DNA from 2 places in the Nocardia sp. NBC_01377 genome. Region 2 is predicted to be linked to the other one. Evidence: predicted binding sites of a transcription regulator. Region 2 holds the regulator's gene; the other holds the start of a gene.

Region 1 (7,817 bases), 3.0 Mb from region 2:
GCACACGTTCGACGAGATCGGCGAGTAGCACGTCGGGGCGATCCACGGACGCCCATCCGGCCGTGCCGCCGCGTAGTTCATCGATCTGCGAGTCGAGGTCGGTCAGAACGGCGAGGTAGCGTCTCGAGCCCAACAAGGCCCGGCCCTCGTTCCTTGCCTGTTCGATGTTGTAGTCGAAATACTGTTCGACTCGCTCGCGCACCGGACCGCGAAGATACCGAGCGCGCAACGCTCCGGCGCTCGACCGCAGGCGCACGGCCTGGACATCCAGATCGTGTGCCGCACCGAGTGCGAGCCCGAACCAGCGCAGATCCTCGATCAATCGACGTAGTTCGCGGTGATGATCGCGCGCGGCGCGATGAGCGGCAACCGCACTGCGGGCCCGCCGCGCCGCGACGATGATCGCTGGAATCGCCTCGGCATCTCCACTACGCGCGGCGATCTCCCCCTCGACGATGATGTCGCGCTGTGCGCACAGGTAATCCGCCAACACCGCGGCGTTGGACATCCTCACCGAATCGATGTCGAAGGCGCCGGCTGTTGATGAATCCGTGTTCAGGGTCTGTTCGCGCGTCATGGTGCCACCTCACGTGGAATTTCGGTCGTTTGCTCCACACTTGCGCAGGAACAACCTGTCCCGACAGGGCCGTTGGTCGCAGAACCGCGAGTCCTCCGGCCGGTACATCTGCCCGGCCAGGACCCTGGCTCCGGCGATCGATCACGCCTTGGGCATGGAATCAACCACGCGAACTTTATTGACATATGTCGAATATGTAGCAGATCGCCACCACTGCGGCGCACGAGTGCCCGTGCGACGTGACCGATGCCCGATCTCGCGGTTCACGCCGACCTGCCTCGTGTGCGGAGCCGGAACAGCGAGTCGCTCAATCTCTGTGCTGGTCGATTCGAAACACCGGATAGTTAGCGGCGATCCGCTCGAAGTCGGCCGAAGGGGAGTTCCTGTCGACCGGGATATGAGGACGCGCGCCGGGCGCAACCTTCAAGTACTTGCGCAGAACAGGTGCACGCCGATCGGGTTCGACCTCCACGAGGTGGACCGGGTCTTCGGTGCCGTGACGCAGCACGGCACGGCCATCGGCCGCGGCGACATTGCGCACCCAGTTCGCGTTGTTTCCCAGCATCGAAACGAGGTAGTCATGACCGTCGAACTCCGCGATAACGACAGGGAACCAGATCACACGACCGGTGCGTCGCCCGCGCACTCCTAGAGCTGCGACCCGCCGCGGCGCGACTCCCACCGCGAAAAGCCTTGCCGACAAACGATTCTGGATCCGAGCGAACAGGTTGGGCCTACCGCCGCGGTACAGCCACCGCAGGTAGCTGTCATATCCCCACATGATGTACTCCTTGGATGCGGACGTTGTCCACCACCGGAACTGGATCAGGACGCCACCGCTGTCGCCATCTCGTCGGCGCACGCACGCCGAGTGGATTCTGAACGCTTTCCGTCGGTGTACGACCGACCGCGGACCTACTGGGAGCGTATCCCGTGCCATCGTCCACAGCAGAAGCCGGAAGTCAGCGAATCCGGGGCTGAAGGCCTCTTCGTTCAGCACCCGATGCAATCGATGATCGACTCATGCGAATCGATGAAAAGGTGCAGATCCAGCACATCATCGAACGTCTTGTGAAACGTCACCCCATGGTCGGCCGACCGGTTGCGCTGCTGTCGACCTACGACCACTGCCTGCGGTCACGCCACAACGACGACCTCGGCACCAGCCCCGATGTCGTGCTCGCCTGCGCGGGTGACGTGCCGACGCTGGAAACTCTCGCCGCTGCCGCGATCCTGCGGGATCGCCTGCCCGATCTGCGTGTTCGCGTGGTCAACGTGGTCGACCTGATGCGGCTGCTGCCCGCCGACGAACATCCGCACGGCCTGCCCGACAGTGAATTCGACACACTCTTCACCACGAACCGCCCGGTGATCTTCGCGTTCCACGGGTACCCGTGGCTGATCCACCGGCTCACCTACCGCCGTACCAACCACTCCGAGATGCACGTGCGCGGATACAAGGAGAAGGGCACCACCACAACACCTTTCGACATGGTGATGCTCAACGACCTGGACCGCTACCACTTGGTCATGGATGTCGTCGATCGCGTTCCCGGCCTGCGGGAGAAGGCAGCGGGACTGCGCCAGGAAATGGTCGACGCGCGCTGGAAGGCCAGGGCGTGGACTCGCGAACACGGCGCGGACATCCCTGTGGTCTCGCAGTGGCGCTGGCCCGACCCCGCATTGTGAGCGCATAGCAGGCAGGATGCTCCGGGAACTTGGACGAAATCCACCACGATCGCCCGCAACGATCCAGCATCGTCACCGTAGCGCTTCGTCGGTGACAGCTCCTCGGAGTCGCCGAGTTTGTGGCGTACGAAGAGACGGCTCGACGTGGGTCACCTTTCCCGTACCCATGACCTGTAGGAATCAGCGACGAACATCGGACCTCGTCGATATGGCGGGGTGCCGGTTGTGGCGAGGCCGCCGGCGACCGCCACGTTGCCCGATTGTGGACACGACTGTTTCGCTGCCGACACCACCGGAACCCGCACCGTCCAACTATGCTGCGTATCAACAGCTTTGCAGTTGAAGCGATCGCGAGCAGTTGTTGTCGGATTCTTCACCTGCTGTACCGAGTACCCCCGTAGGTATCGACCTAGGCTGTAACAGCTTGGTCGGCGCGCGCCCAGCCCGGGGACAATACCTTCTTGCTTTTCGGCGCCGCGAAGAATCATCCGTGTGCCGACGTCAGGCCTCGGTGAGGACCGTGCCAACTGACGAGCTGCTGCCGGGCACCCCGGACCGGACGAAGGAGATCAACGTGACCACCATCGACAGTATCGACGCCGACAAGGCTGTAGTAGTACACCTACTCGACGTAGAGCACACCGACGCGATTCTCGATCTCGACGACCGGATCCCTTCGGTAGCCGGTGTCTTTTGTTCAGCGACACAAGATGGAAAGGAATTGAAGACGGTCGCAGCCGCCGTTGGGAGAGGTGATCCGTCATGTGGTGCTGTCGGAGCGTTCATCGGTGACCGCCTCGTCGGGGTCGCAAGTTTCTTCCCAGGACGGGCAACCTCCACTGCGGAGGTCGCGCTGGTCACCATGCAAGCTCACCAGGACAGGGTGGCCGCAGAACTCATGGCCCGGCTGACTCGGTTAGCTCGTGAGCGCGGCATGCAGCGCTTCGTCCTCGACGTGGCACCGACCAACTCCGCGATGATGCGCTGGTTCATCGAGACTGGTTATCCTGTTGTGGCACATAAACACAACGACATGGCCCGGGTCGGTGTGCAGCTCTGAAGCCACGCTACCGAGCATCCTTCGAGAACCTGGTCAACGCGACGGATCCGGAGAGCCGTGGACAGCGGAGCATCACAGCTCCGGTAGGGCGATAATGATCGGCAGCATGGGGGCTTGGAGCGCGTTCGGACCGACCGAGCCGAGCGTCACAGCAGCGAAGCCTCCGCGCCCGCGGCGATCAACCACAGGTAGCTGGGCACGGTCGGACTCGCGGCGCACAAGCCCTCCGGGGGGGCGTTCTCATTCACGATTCGAGTGACTCGAACATCGGGGCACTTTCGGCGTAGCGGACGAGTGTCCGCAAAAGCGCAAGGCGCGCCTGCTCACCGGCTAATACTGCAACGGCACTCGGCGCTCAGGTAAGTGGATGTCCGCGTCGCCGGTAGTGGCTGAGGCGGGCTTGGTGCTGGCGTCGTCGTCGCCAGGTCGACCATGACCAGATGTGATCGGCGGCATGGCGTGGGGTGAGGACGAACGCGATGAGCAGGCGGCGGATCTCCGGTAGCGTGAGAGCGATCATGCCCTCGTCGAGGTCACTGGTTCCCCTTTGCAGCAAGGGTTTTCGACGCGGCGAGCCATGCCAGGGCGAGCATCGACAGGGTGATGTGGGCGTGCCAGGCCCGCCAGCTGCGGACTTGGTAGTGATCGAGTCCGGCTTCCCCTTTGGCCTGCTGGAACGCCTCTTCCACATGCCAGCGTGACCCGGCCGTCCAGGCCAGATCGACCAGCCGGGCGGTGGCGGGGCCGTAACAGATGTAGTAGGCGATCTCGAGTTCGCCTCTGCTGTTGGGTGTGAGCGAACGTCGCGCCAGCAGCCAGTGTCCTCGCCCGGCGGCCCAGGTGCCCTCGATTTGGCGGCGCGCCCAGTCGTATTCGCGCGGTCCGTGCGCGCCGGCGCCGACCGAGAGCCGCTGCCAGGTGCGGCCGCCGAACTCGGCGACCAGATCATCGGCGCGCGCGACACGGTCGGCGCGGGTGGCCATCTGGTGGTCGCAGCGGGTGGCCATCACGTAGAACACGTCGTGGTCTTCGCACCAGTCCCGTAGGTAACCGGCCTGCCCGTAGGCCTCATCGGCGGTGAACCACCCGAACGGCACCTTCGCGGCCAACGCGCGTTCGAGCATGGCGATCATCAGCCGGGGTTTGGTGGCGAACTCGACCTCGTCGGGAATCCCAGCGTCGCGGCAACGCTCGCGATCGCTGGTCCACGACTCGGGAACATAGAGTTCCCGATCGATCAGCGCGTGCCCCTGCTTCGACGCGTACGCCAGGAACACCCCGATCTGACAGTTCTCCGTACGCCCGGCTGTGCCCGAGTATTGGCGTTGCACCCCAGCAGATTTGGTGCCCTTCTTCAAGAACCCGGTCTCGTCACCGGCCAGCACAGCGTCAGGGTCGCCGAGGTGTTCGACCACGTAGTCCCGCACATCGTCACGCACCCCCTCGACATCCCAATCGGCTTTGCGCAGCAGCCGCTGCATCCCGTCCGGGCACCCCTCACCAGCGCGTTCGGCCAGAGTCCACCCGTTCTTGCGTTCCAAACCGGCCAGCAGGCCCGACACGTACTCCCGCGCCCGCTGCCGCGGCTCGGACCGCGCGAACCGGGAACCTATCCGAGACATCAACGAATCCAACTCGGCCACAACACGATCCAACACCACATGCCAGATCTACCAGCACACACTCAACCGAGTGCCGTTGCAGTACTAATCCAGAAGGGGACCTCTCGCGTTCCCGCTTGTTGAATCGAGCAGTCCACTTTCGCCGAACCACCTTCGATCGAGGTACCTGTCGGCGCGCCGACTCGTCACAGCCTCGAGACCGAACTAATTCTGCACCACGCGATTTCGCGGTTGCCGCACCAAACTACTATCGCCGGGCACGAAAGTGGCCTACGCGCGGCGACACCAACCGTGGACATCGGCACGAACCAATAGAGTTGAGCGCAATGGACTCAACTCCATTGGTCTTCACTCCAGTGCACAAGGCATTTTCAGGCCGGAAGGTCGTCAGCGGTGGCATTGGTCTCTGCTTTTGCTGACTGAATGCTCTTCGACGAGCCGGAGACAGCCCAGTACGAATAGGTATATCAACTAGGTAGGAAGGTGCTCGTGGACTCGTTCAATCCCACCACCAAGACCCAGGCGGCGCTGACCGCCGCACTGCAGTCGGCCTCGGCCGCGGGTAATCCGGAGATTCGTCCGGCGCACTTGCTGGTGGCGTTGCTGGATCAAACCGACGGTATCGCCGCTCCTTTGCTGAAGGCTGTCGGAACCGATCCGGCGACGGTACGACGCGAGGCACAAGAGATCGTCGACCGGCTGCCGCGCGCCACCGGCGCGACCACGACCCCGCAGCTCGGACGCGAGGCGCTGGCGGCGATCACCGCCGCTCAGCGTTTGGCGACCGAACTCGGTGACGAATACGTCTCCACCGAACACGTCCTGGTCGGATTGGCGCAGGGCGATTCGGACGTGACCATGCTGTTGACGAAGTACGGCGCGACCCCCGACGGGCTGCGTGAGGCGTTCACCACCGTGCGCGGTAGCGCCAGGGTCACCAGCCCCGATCCCGAGGGCAGCTATCAGGCGCTGGAGAAGTACTCCACCGATCTGACCGAGGCGGCGCGGGCGGGCGAACTCGATCCGGTGATCGGGCGCGACACCGAGATCCGCCGCGTGGTGCAGGTGCTGAGCCGTCGGACCAAGAACAATCCGGTGTTGATCGGTGAACCCGGTGTCGGCAAGACCGCGATCGTGGAGGGTTTGGCCCAGCGCATCATCGCCGGTGACGTGCCGGAGTCGCTGCGCGGCAAATCCGTGGTCTCCCTCGACCTGGCCGCCATGGTGGCGGGCGCGAAATATCGCGGTGAGTTCGAGGAGCGGCTCAAGGCCGTGCTCGAGGACATCAAGAACAGCGCGGGACAGGTCATCACCTTCATCGATGAGCTGCACACCATCGTCGGCGCGGGCGCGACCGGTGAATCGGCGATGGACGCGGGCAACATGATCAAGCCGATGCTGGCCAGGGGTGAGTTGCGCCTGGTCGGCGCGACCACCCTCGAGGAATACCGCAAGTTCATCGAGAAGGACGCCGCCCTGGAACGCCGTTTCCAGCAGGTGCTCGTCGGTGAGCCCTCGGTGGCCGACACCATCGCCATCCTGCGCGGCATCAAGGAACGCTACGAGGTGCACCACGGTGTGCGCATCACCGATTCGGCGTTGGTCGCGGCGGCGGCGTTGTCGGATCGCTACATCACCTCCCGGTTCCTGCCGGACAAGGCGATCGACCTGGTCGACGAATCGGCGTCGCGGCTGCGCATGGAGATCGACTCCCGTCCCGTCGAGATCGACGAGGTCGAGCGCGCGGTGCGCAGGCTCGAGATCGAAGAGGTCGCGCTGAGCAAGGAGACCGACGAGGCGTCCAAGGCGCGGCTGGAGAAACTGCGCCAGGAACTCGCCGACGACAGGGAGAAACTGAACCAGCTCACGACCAGGTGGCAGAACGAGAAGAACGCCATCGACGGGGTCCGCGTCCTGAAGGAGGAACTGGAATCGCTGCGCGGGGAATCCGAGCGGGCCGAACGCGACGGTGATCTCGGCCGGGCCGCGGAATTGCGTTACGGCCGGATCCCGGCACTGGAGAAGAATCTGGCACAGGCCGAGCAGGTCTCCAAATCGGCCGCCGACGGTTCGGTCATGCTCAAGGAGGAGGTCGGCCCCGACGATATCGCCGAGGTGGTCTCCGCGTGGACCGGCGTCCCGGTCGGGCGGCTGCTCGAGGGCGAGACCCGGAAACTGCTGCGCATGGAGCAGGAACTGGGTCAGCGGGTCGTCGGTCAAATGGAGGCCGTCACAGCTGTCTCCGACGCGGTGCGCAGAGCGCGCGCCGGGGTCGCCGACCCGAACCGTCCGACCGGCTCGTTCATGTTCGTCGGCCCGACCGGCGTCGGTAAGACGGAACTGGCCAAGGCCCTGGCGGACTTCCTGTTCGACGACGAACGCGCCATGGTCCGCATCGATATGAGCGAGTACAGCGAGAAGCACGCGGTGGCCCGCCTGGTCGGCGCGCCCCCCGGGTATATCGGCTACGACCAGGGCGGTCAACTCACCGAAGCGGTGCGGCGGCGGCCGTACTCGGTGGTGCTCTTCGACGAGATCGAGAAGGCCCATCCCGATGTCTTCGACATCCTGCTCGCCGTCCTCGACGAAGGCCGCCTCACCGACGGTCAGGGGCGGACGGTCGATTTCCGCAACGCCATCCTCATCCTGACCTCGAACCTGGGTGCCGGCGGCGACCAGGAATTCGTCATGAACGCGGTGCGCTCGGCGTTCAAACCGGAATTCCTCAACCGGCTCGACGACGTGGTCATGTTCCACGCGCTCGACGAGGAACAACTCCAACACATCGTCGACATCCAACTCGCCCAACTCCAGAAACGGCTCGCCCAACGCAGGCTCACCCTCGACGTCGGCGATTCGGCCAGATCCT
Region 2 (7,817 bases):
TGGTCGACGCGGCCGCCATCCGGCCGGGACAGAAGGTGTTGATCGTCGGGGCGACCGGCGGTGTCGGGTCCTTCCTCGTTCAGCTGTCCAATATCGCGGGCGCGCACGTCATCGCCACCGCCGGACCCGCCGACGCCGACCAGATGGCGAGGCTCGGCGCGGCCGAAACCGTCGACTACCACCGGGCCCCCGTCGAGGATTCGGTGCGCTTCACCCATCCCGACGGCGTGGACGTGCTGTTCGACCTGGTCAGTCCGCCGGACGCGCTGGCCGACCTGACGCGACTCGTCCGGACGGGCGGCGCGGTCTACTCGACCATAGGATCGGCCGACGAGCAGCGCCTGCGCGAACGCGAGATCCGGGGCGGCAATATCGAATCCCGTGGCGCCGCACCCGAGCTGGCGCGGCTGCTGCACCGGGTGGACCAGGGTGACGTGGTGATCCCGGTCGCCGCCACCGTGCCGCTGTCGGAGGCTGCGTCGGTGATCGGCGCGCCCGGCGCGCGCGGCAAGACGGTGCTGGCCATCTGAACGGCGAATCGGTGCGATTCCCATTCCGGCACGAAAAGCATGACGCGGATATCGAATTCGGCCTCTTCCTGATCCCCGAGGCCGACGACTACGCGCAATTGCTCGCGGTGGCCGAATACGCCGACGGCGCGGGTCTGGATCTGATCGGTATCCAGGATCACCCGTACCAGCGTCGATTCCTCGATACCTGGACGCTGATCACGGCGCTGGCCGTGCGCACCTCGCGCATCAGCTACTTCCCCGATGTCGCGAACCTGCCGTTGCGCAATCCGGCGGTTCTCGCCAAATCCGTGGCGTCGCTGGACATCATGACCGAAGGCCGCGTGCATCTCGGACTGGGCGCGGGGGCGTTCAGGGACGCCGTCGCCGCCATGGGCGGTCCCCGGCTCAGCGACGGCGACGCGGTGCGGGCCCTCGGCGAGGCGATCGCGGTGGTGCGCGCCATGTGGAGTGACGAACGCGCGGTGCGGGTGGTCGGCAATTTCCACACCCTCGACGGCGCGCACCCCGGGCCGACGCCGCGGCACCGGCCCGGCATCTGGCTGGGCTCGAAAGGGCCGAGGATGCTGGCCCTGACCGGGTACGCCGCCGACGGCTGGTTGCCGTCCTCCAGCTGGGCTCCGCCGGAATTCCTCGACGAGGCCAACAAACGCATCGACGACGCCGCCGCGACCGCCGGACGCGACCCGGCCGAGGTACGCCGCGTCTACAACGTCTCCGGCACCATCACCGACGACCGGACCGATCATGGTTTCCTGGAGGGCCCGGTGGCGCGCTGGGTCGACGACCTCGTCGCCCTGCACCGCGACCAGCGCGTCGACGGATTCGTCTTCTGGCCGATCGAGGGCGAACCCTTCGATCAGTTCCGCCGGTACGCTGAACAGGTGGTCCCGGCCGTTCGCGCCGAGACCGCGGCTCGATGACCGGGGTGCGCCGACCCCAGCGTGCTGATTCGCGCTGCTTGGCCTCATAATTCCCATCGGGTGGATCCGACGCCCCCTCGACCGTTCGTCGTGGGGTTATCCGGCCGGGTTTGCCCACGGTTCACCGTCGAGCGGGCCCACCCGGCCCCATACCCACACGACCACGGGATTTTTCAGGGATACTTGACGGCGGACCGCCGGTTACGGATACGTCCCTGAGCTACACGAGGGAAAGGAAGCTCCACGTCGTGGATGCGCGTTCGGCAGCGCTGGTCCGCGCCAATTTCCGTGCGGTGATCGAATCACCGCACGGGTCCGAGCGGTTGATCAGCGCGTTCTACGGTCACCTGTTCGCGGATAACCCGCAGTTACGCGAGCTCTTCCCGCCCGCGATGGACATGCAGGCGAAACGTTTGGTGACCGCGATCCAGTTCGTCCTCGACAATCTGGAGGATTGGTCGCGGGCGCAGAAGTTCCTGGAACAATTGGCACGTGACCACCGCAAATACGGGGTGACGGCCGCACATTACGACGCGGCGGGCCGCGCCCTACTCACCGCGTTCCGGGTTTTCAACGGCGCGGGCTGGCATCGCGGCCTCGAAGAGGGCTGGACCGACATCACGATCCTGATCTCGGCGTCGATGGCCATCGGCGCCAACTCCGACAAATCGCAGCCCTTCTGGGAGGCGACGGTGGTCGGCCATCGCCGGGTGCTGGAGGATCTCGCGATCGTCCGGCTGCAATCGGACGGCGTGATCCCCTTCCAGGCGGGCCAGTACGTACCGGTCGCGATACCGCAGCGGCCCAAGATGTGGCGATACTTCTCGCCCGCGATCCCGGCCAATCCGTACGGTGAGATCGAATTCCACGTCCGCAAGATCCGGGGCGGCTGGGTCAGCCCGGCGATCGTCAACGAGACGAAGGTCGGCGACCGCTGGCAGGTGGCAGGTCCGCTAGGCGGTTTGCACATCGATCGTGAGAGCGGCCGGGATGTGCTGTTGATCGGCGCGGGCACCGGTATCGCGCCGCTGCGCGCCCAGCTCATCGAGATGGGCCAGCGCGGTATCAATCCGAGGGTGCATTTCTTCATCGGCGGCCGCTACCCGTGCGACCTGTACGACGTGGAGAACATGTGGCAGCTCTCGCAGAGCAATCCGTGGCTCACCATCGTGCCGGTATGCGAGCAGAAGACCAACCCGTGGTGGTACCCGCATCCGCCGTCCGATGCCCCGTACGGCATGCACCGGCGGCTGATCGGGAATCTGGGCGCGGTGGTCGCCAGCTTCGGCGCGTGGGCCGATCGCCAGATCCAGATCGCCGGTTCGGCGCGCATGATCGAGGACACCCGCAGGGCCTTGATCGCCGTCGGCACGCCGGAGCACATCATCAGCGCCGATCCGGTATGAGCCTCGATCCACTTCCGGGCGACCGATCGACGCGGACGGCACGGTGCTCATCCGGGCTGCGCCGGCCACCGGGCCCCACGGACACACCCGCGCCGATGCGGCATGATCGCCCGATGCCGACCACGGCGACGGCACGCGGGCACACCCGCTGGACACAGGAGAACTGATGACGGATCCGAGCACGCGCGGCAACGGCGCCGCGCCGTTCGACGCGACGCCCGAGTGGACCGCAACGGTCGTCGGGCACCACCGGCTGCGCCACGATGTCGCCGTGATCCGGCTGATCGGTGAATTCGTGCCCTTCGCCGCGGGGCAGTCGGTGGAGGTCAGGGTGCCGCAGCAGCCGGAGGTGCGGCGTCGGCTCACGCCCGCCCTCCCGCCCTCGCTCGACGGAAAACTGGAATTCCACGTGCGGACGGTGCCGGGCGGATGGCTCAGCGGTCAACTGGTGGTCGATACCGAAGCCGGTGACGAATGGCGGATCTCGGCTCCCGCGGGTTCCTTCCGGGTCGATCCGGACGGCGACGACGTGGTGATGATCGCGGGCGGCACCGGCCTCGCGCCGATGCGGGCGATGATCCTGGAGTTGGCCAGGCGAACCGAGCCGCCGCGCACCTACCTGTTCGTCGGCGGACGCTACCCGCGCGACCTGTACGCCGCCGATATGCTGAGCATTCTGGCGGACGAACTCCCTTGGCTCACCGTGGTTCCGGTGGTGGACAACACCGAGGATCCTTCCTGGATCGACGAGTGGCACCGGCGTTCCCAGGTCGATATCGGCTTCTCACAGGACGAATTGCTTCAGGGCAGCCTCGCCGATGTGGTCGGCTCGCACGGGGCTTTCACCTCGCATCAGGTACTGGTCTGCGGGTCGCCGGGGATGACGCGATCGACGGTGGATCGTCTGCTCGAAACCGGGACGCCCGCCGAGCGCATCCAGGTCGAAGGACTCTGACCATCCCGGTGCGGTGATCTTCGTCCAGGCGAAGGCCGGGATCCATTCGCAGACTCGCGGATAGTAGTCACCCGCCTGGATCCCGGCCTTCGCCCGGACGAAGAGCCGCCGCCGGGCAGGATCCGGTCAGAACAGCGGATCGTGCCGGATGTTCTTCGTCTCGGTACCGGCCGCCATCAGCCGGAATTTGGTGGTCTGCACCATCGATGGCGAACCGACGATCTGCACATCGCGATCGGCCCACGACCCGAAACCCGCGACGATCTTGCCGATCTGTCCCGTGATCCGTGGTTCCAGACCGGGTAATTCCGGTGTGGGTTCACCGGAATCGACATACCACCACGGGTTCTGGTCGTTCTCCGCCACCGGGGTGACGGTGAGCCATTTATTCGCCACGGCAAGTCGGCTCAGCGTCTCGAGGTCGTACAGATCGCACGGATAGTGACCACCGACGAACAGGTGCACCTTGGGATTGGTTCGCCGCTGCGCCATCGACATGATCTGCGCGCGCAGCGGCGCGATTCCGGTGCCGCAGCCGATCATCAACATCTTGCGCTTGGTGTTGCGGGGCACCCCGAGACCGCCGAGCGGCGAACCGAGCAGCCACGTCTCCCCCAGTTGGGTCTGGCCGACGATGGCCGGACTGACCCAGCCGCCGAGCACGCTGCGAATGTGGAATTCGATCTCGCAGTTGGCGTTCGCGGGCACGGCGGGTGAGAGGTAGCGCCACATCCGCGGCCGGGACGGCACCTGCACGCTCATGTACTGGCCCGCGGCATAGCTCATCGGTTTGTCCAGTTGCAGTCGCACGACGGTGAGATTGCGCAGCACCGAACGGGACTCGATGACGGTGCCCGACCAGACCGCGGGCGTCTTCTCCTGGTCTGCCGCGCCGATCATGGTCTCGGCGATGACGGTCAATCCGTCGTCCCATGCCTGCTCGACCTCGTCGGTCCACATCTCGGTACCGGCGAAGCGACGCATCGCGGTTTTCAGCGAGGTGGCCACCGCGACGTAATGTTCCGGCTTGACGCCGTATTTGCGATGGTCGCGCCCCAGTTGGGCGAGGAATGGTAGTAACTTGTTCGGCTCCTCGAGCCGATCGAGCGTGTAGGAAATGGCCTTGACCAGCCGGTCACGCTGCGAGTCCATCGCCGCGGGAAAGAAATCGCGGACGTGGGGGTAGTCCGTGAACAATGTCGCATAGAACGAACTGGCCAGCTTCTCCGGACCCCCCTCCTCCGCAGCAACCGCCTTGAACGTGGTTCTGATCAAAGCGACGGTGCGCGAATCCATTTGCGTCACAACCCCATTTCGCACTCGGAACACATAACGTGCCAGCGAGTGAGATGCCGCGGGACACTCGTCAGCAGCCGATGCCAAGGAGTGTAGGCGAGGTTTGCCAGCTACGGAACGTCACTGTTAAACATCAAGCGTGTAATTTCTACGAAACGAGGATGGATAATGAGAAACATGCGAGAAACCGACTGAAAGACCGATAATACCAGGTCGATTCGGACATCCATCCACCGAATTCGCACGATCCGTTTTGCAAGCTTCGTCCGAATCCTGTCCCCGGAGCGACTTTTCGGCAACTCGAGCGCGGTCACCCGCCGCCGATACGGGTCGGGCGGAGGCGGAACGCGAGCGGGGCGAGGGCTGCGGGCGACCGACGATCCGGCGGTGCGATGCTCGAATCCGAACGGCCGGATTCGGATCCGGACCCGCTTACCGTCGGCTAACGAATCCACGCGGCGGGAGGGAAAATCCCGGGGCATCCGGCCATTTCCGATGCGGTCCGGAAATCGGGGACCCGATCGGAAGTTTGCCGAATGGTTTCCCCCGATCGGCGCGCACCACCGCGACGCCCGCTCTCCCATCACGACACGATCCCGAACCGAGGCGACGCGTATTTGTCCACAGGTGTGAACAGGGGGCTTGCACAGCTGTGGAATACCGGGCGCGTATTCCCGCGAAACGACTTCGGGCCCCGGATTCCGGCACACGCGAAGTGCGCCGGGCCGGGGCCCGAAGTTTTCGTGAACTCAGCGCTGGTGGCGTGGTTTCCACACCACCAGTGCGGTACTGCGTTGCGGCGGCGCGAAATCCGGCCGGTACCCCGCACGCAGTCGTTCCAGCTCGGCCGCCATCTCGGCGACGGCCTGCCGCAACTCCTCCACCTGGTTGGTCAATTCGATGATCCGTTTGATACCCGCCAGGTTGACGCCCTCGTCCTGGGACAGCCGCTGCACTTCGCGCAGCAACTCCACATCCCTTGCCGAATAGCGCCGCCCGCCACCCGAAGTGCGTTGCGGCGTCACCAGTCCGAGGCGGTCATAGGTGCGCAGAGTCTGCGCGTGCATGCCCGCCAACTGGGCCGCCACCGAGATCATGAAGAACTCGGCACGCGAGGCCCCACCGGAGGCCTTCTTCGGATCAGTGGACATTACGCACCTGCCCATCCGGCGCGGGGATCGAACCCGCTGGTCTGTTCCGCCTCCGCGTAGCGTCGCAGCGCTTCGGCGGCACTGTCGTCGAGCTTCTGCGGCACCGCGACCTTGACGGTGACCAGCAGGTCACCGGCGCCGCCGCCGCGCTTGGGCACACCGCGCCCGCGCACCCGCAGAATCCGGCCGTCGGCCGTGCCCGGAGGCACCTTGACACCGACCCGACCCTCCAGCGTCGGCACGGAAACCGTTGTCCCCAGGACCAACTCACTGTAACTGACCGGCAGCACCAGGGTCAGGTCGTCGCCGTTGCGGCCGAATACCTTGTCCTGGCTCACGTGCACGCTCACGTACAGATCGCCCGAGGGCGCGCCGCGTAATCCCGCTTCCCCCTGTCCGGCCAGCCGGATCCGCTGCCCGTCACCGACACCCGGCGGAATCCGCACCGTGATGGTGCGGGTCCGGTTCTGGATGCCGGTGCCACGGCAGTCGACACAGGGATCGTCGATGATCGATCCGGTGCCTCGGCAGTCGTCGCACGGCTCGCTGAAGCCGAACGCGCCCTGATTGCGGCTGATGACGCCCGCGCCGTTGCAATGCGGGCAGACCCGGGGGCTGGTCCCCGGCTTCGCGCCGCTGCCGTGACAGGTGGTGCACGGCGAGGGACTGGTCATCCGCAGCGGAACGGTGACGCCCTGTGCGGCCTCGCGGAATCCGAGTGTCGTCTCGGTCTCCACATCGGCGCCGCGGCGCGGACGGTTCGTCGTCCGCGCGCCGCCCCGATTGAACAGGCCGCCCAGCAGATCTCCGAGGCCACCGTCGCCCGCGTTGGCGTTGCCGAAGATGTCGCCGATATTGAAATCCTGCGAGAATCCGCCCGCCGCACCGGGAGTGAACCCGCCGCGGCCGTAGCCGCCACCCGCGAACAACTTGCGGGTGTCGTCGTACTCCTTGCGTTTGGCCGGATCCGACAGCACGGCGTGCGCCTCGCTGACGGTCTTGAACCGCTCTTCTGCCTTGGCGTCACCCGGATTGGCGTCCGGATGCAGATCACGGGCGAGCTTGCGATACGCCTTCTTGATCTCGTCCTGCGAGGCGCTGGAGGAGACACCCAGCTCCTTGTAGAAGTCCTTTTCGATCCACTCCCGTTGACTCACCCGGTCTCTCCTCCTCTCACGGTGTCGGATATTCGGCGTTCGCGGCTTCCCGCGGGTCTACCGGTTGTTCGCTTCGGCATCAGCATCCGAAGCCTCTGTCTCGGATGGCTCGACCGGTTCGGCCGCGTCGGTCACTGCGACGAGCGCGTGCCGAAGCACCCTGTCGCCGAATCGATAACCCTTGCGCATGACGATGCCGATCACCGGATCGTGCCCGGAACCCTCGTGCTGCACGGCCTCGTGCAGGGTCGGGTCGAAGGGATCGCCCTCGGCCCCGAACTCCTCCAGGCCCTGCTTGCGCAGCGCGTCGGCGAGCTTGTCGGCCACCGACCGCAGCGGTCCGGTCTCCAGATCGCCGTGCGCCCTCGCCCGGTCGAGATCGTCGAGCACTCCGAGCAA

Evidence for each region. Region 2 encodes HspR, which represses chaperone genes until heat shock. Its sites were predicted from a motif close to ANNTGAGTNNNNNNNACTCANNT; they were not measured.
Region 1: clpB (ATP-dependent chaperone ClpB) is a predicted target of HspR. The motif match lies at 5,264-5,286, and genes of this name have one in related genera.

Annotation. Positions count from the first base shown of each region.
Region 1 is NZ_CP109566.1:4,013,727-4,021,543, forward strand. Features, by position in the region: gene OG225_RS18495 (CHAD domain-containing protein) at 1-577, opposite strand, end outside; gene OG225_RS18500 (hypothetical protein) at 885-1,586, opposite strand; partial or broken gene OG225_RS18505 (phosphoketolase) at 1,685-2,266, shown strand; gene OG225_RS18510 (GNAT family N-acetyltransferase) at 2,841-3,326, shown strand; gene OG225_RS18515 (hypothetical protein) at 3,682-3,846, opposite strand; partial or broken gene OG225_RS18520 (IS701 family transposase) at 3,869-4,987, opposite strand; gene clpB (ATP-dependent chaperone ClpB) at 5,438-7,817, shown strand, end outside.
Region 2 is NZ_CP109566.1:7,013,253-7,021,069, forward strand. Features, by position in the region: gene OG225_RS32375 (NADP-dependent oxidoreductase) at 1-530, shown strand, start outside; gene OG225_RS32380 (LLM class flavin-dependent oxidoreductase) at 542-1,453, shown strand; gene OG225_RS32385 (FAD-binding oxidoreductase) at 1,702-2,859, shown strand; gene OG225_RS32390 (FAD-binding oxidoreductase) at 3,026-3,814, shown strand; gene OG225_RS32395 (globin domain-containing protein) at 3,941-5,110, opposite strand; gene OG225_RS32400 (heat shock protein transcriptional repressor HspR) at 5,860-6,261, opposite strand; gene dnaJ (molecular chaperone DnaJ) at 6,261-7,418, opposite strand; gene grpE (nucleotide exchange factor GrpE) at 7,476-7,817, opposite strand, start outside.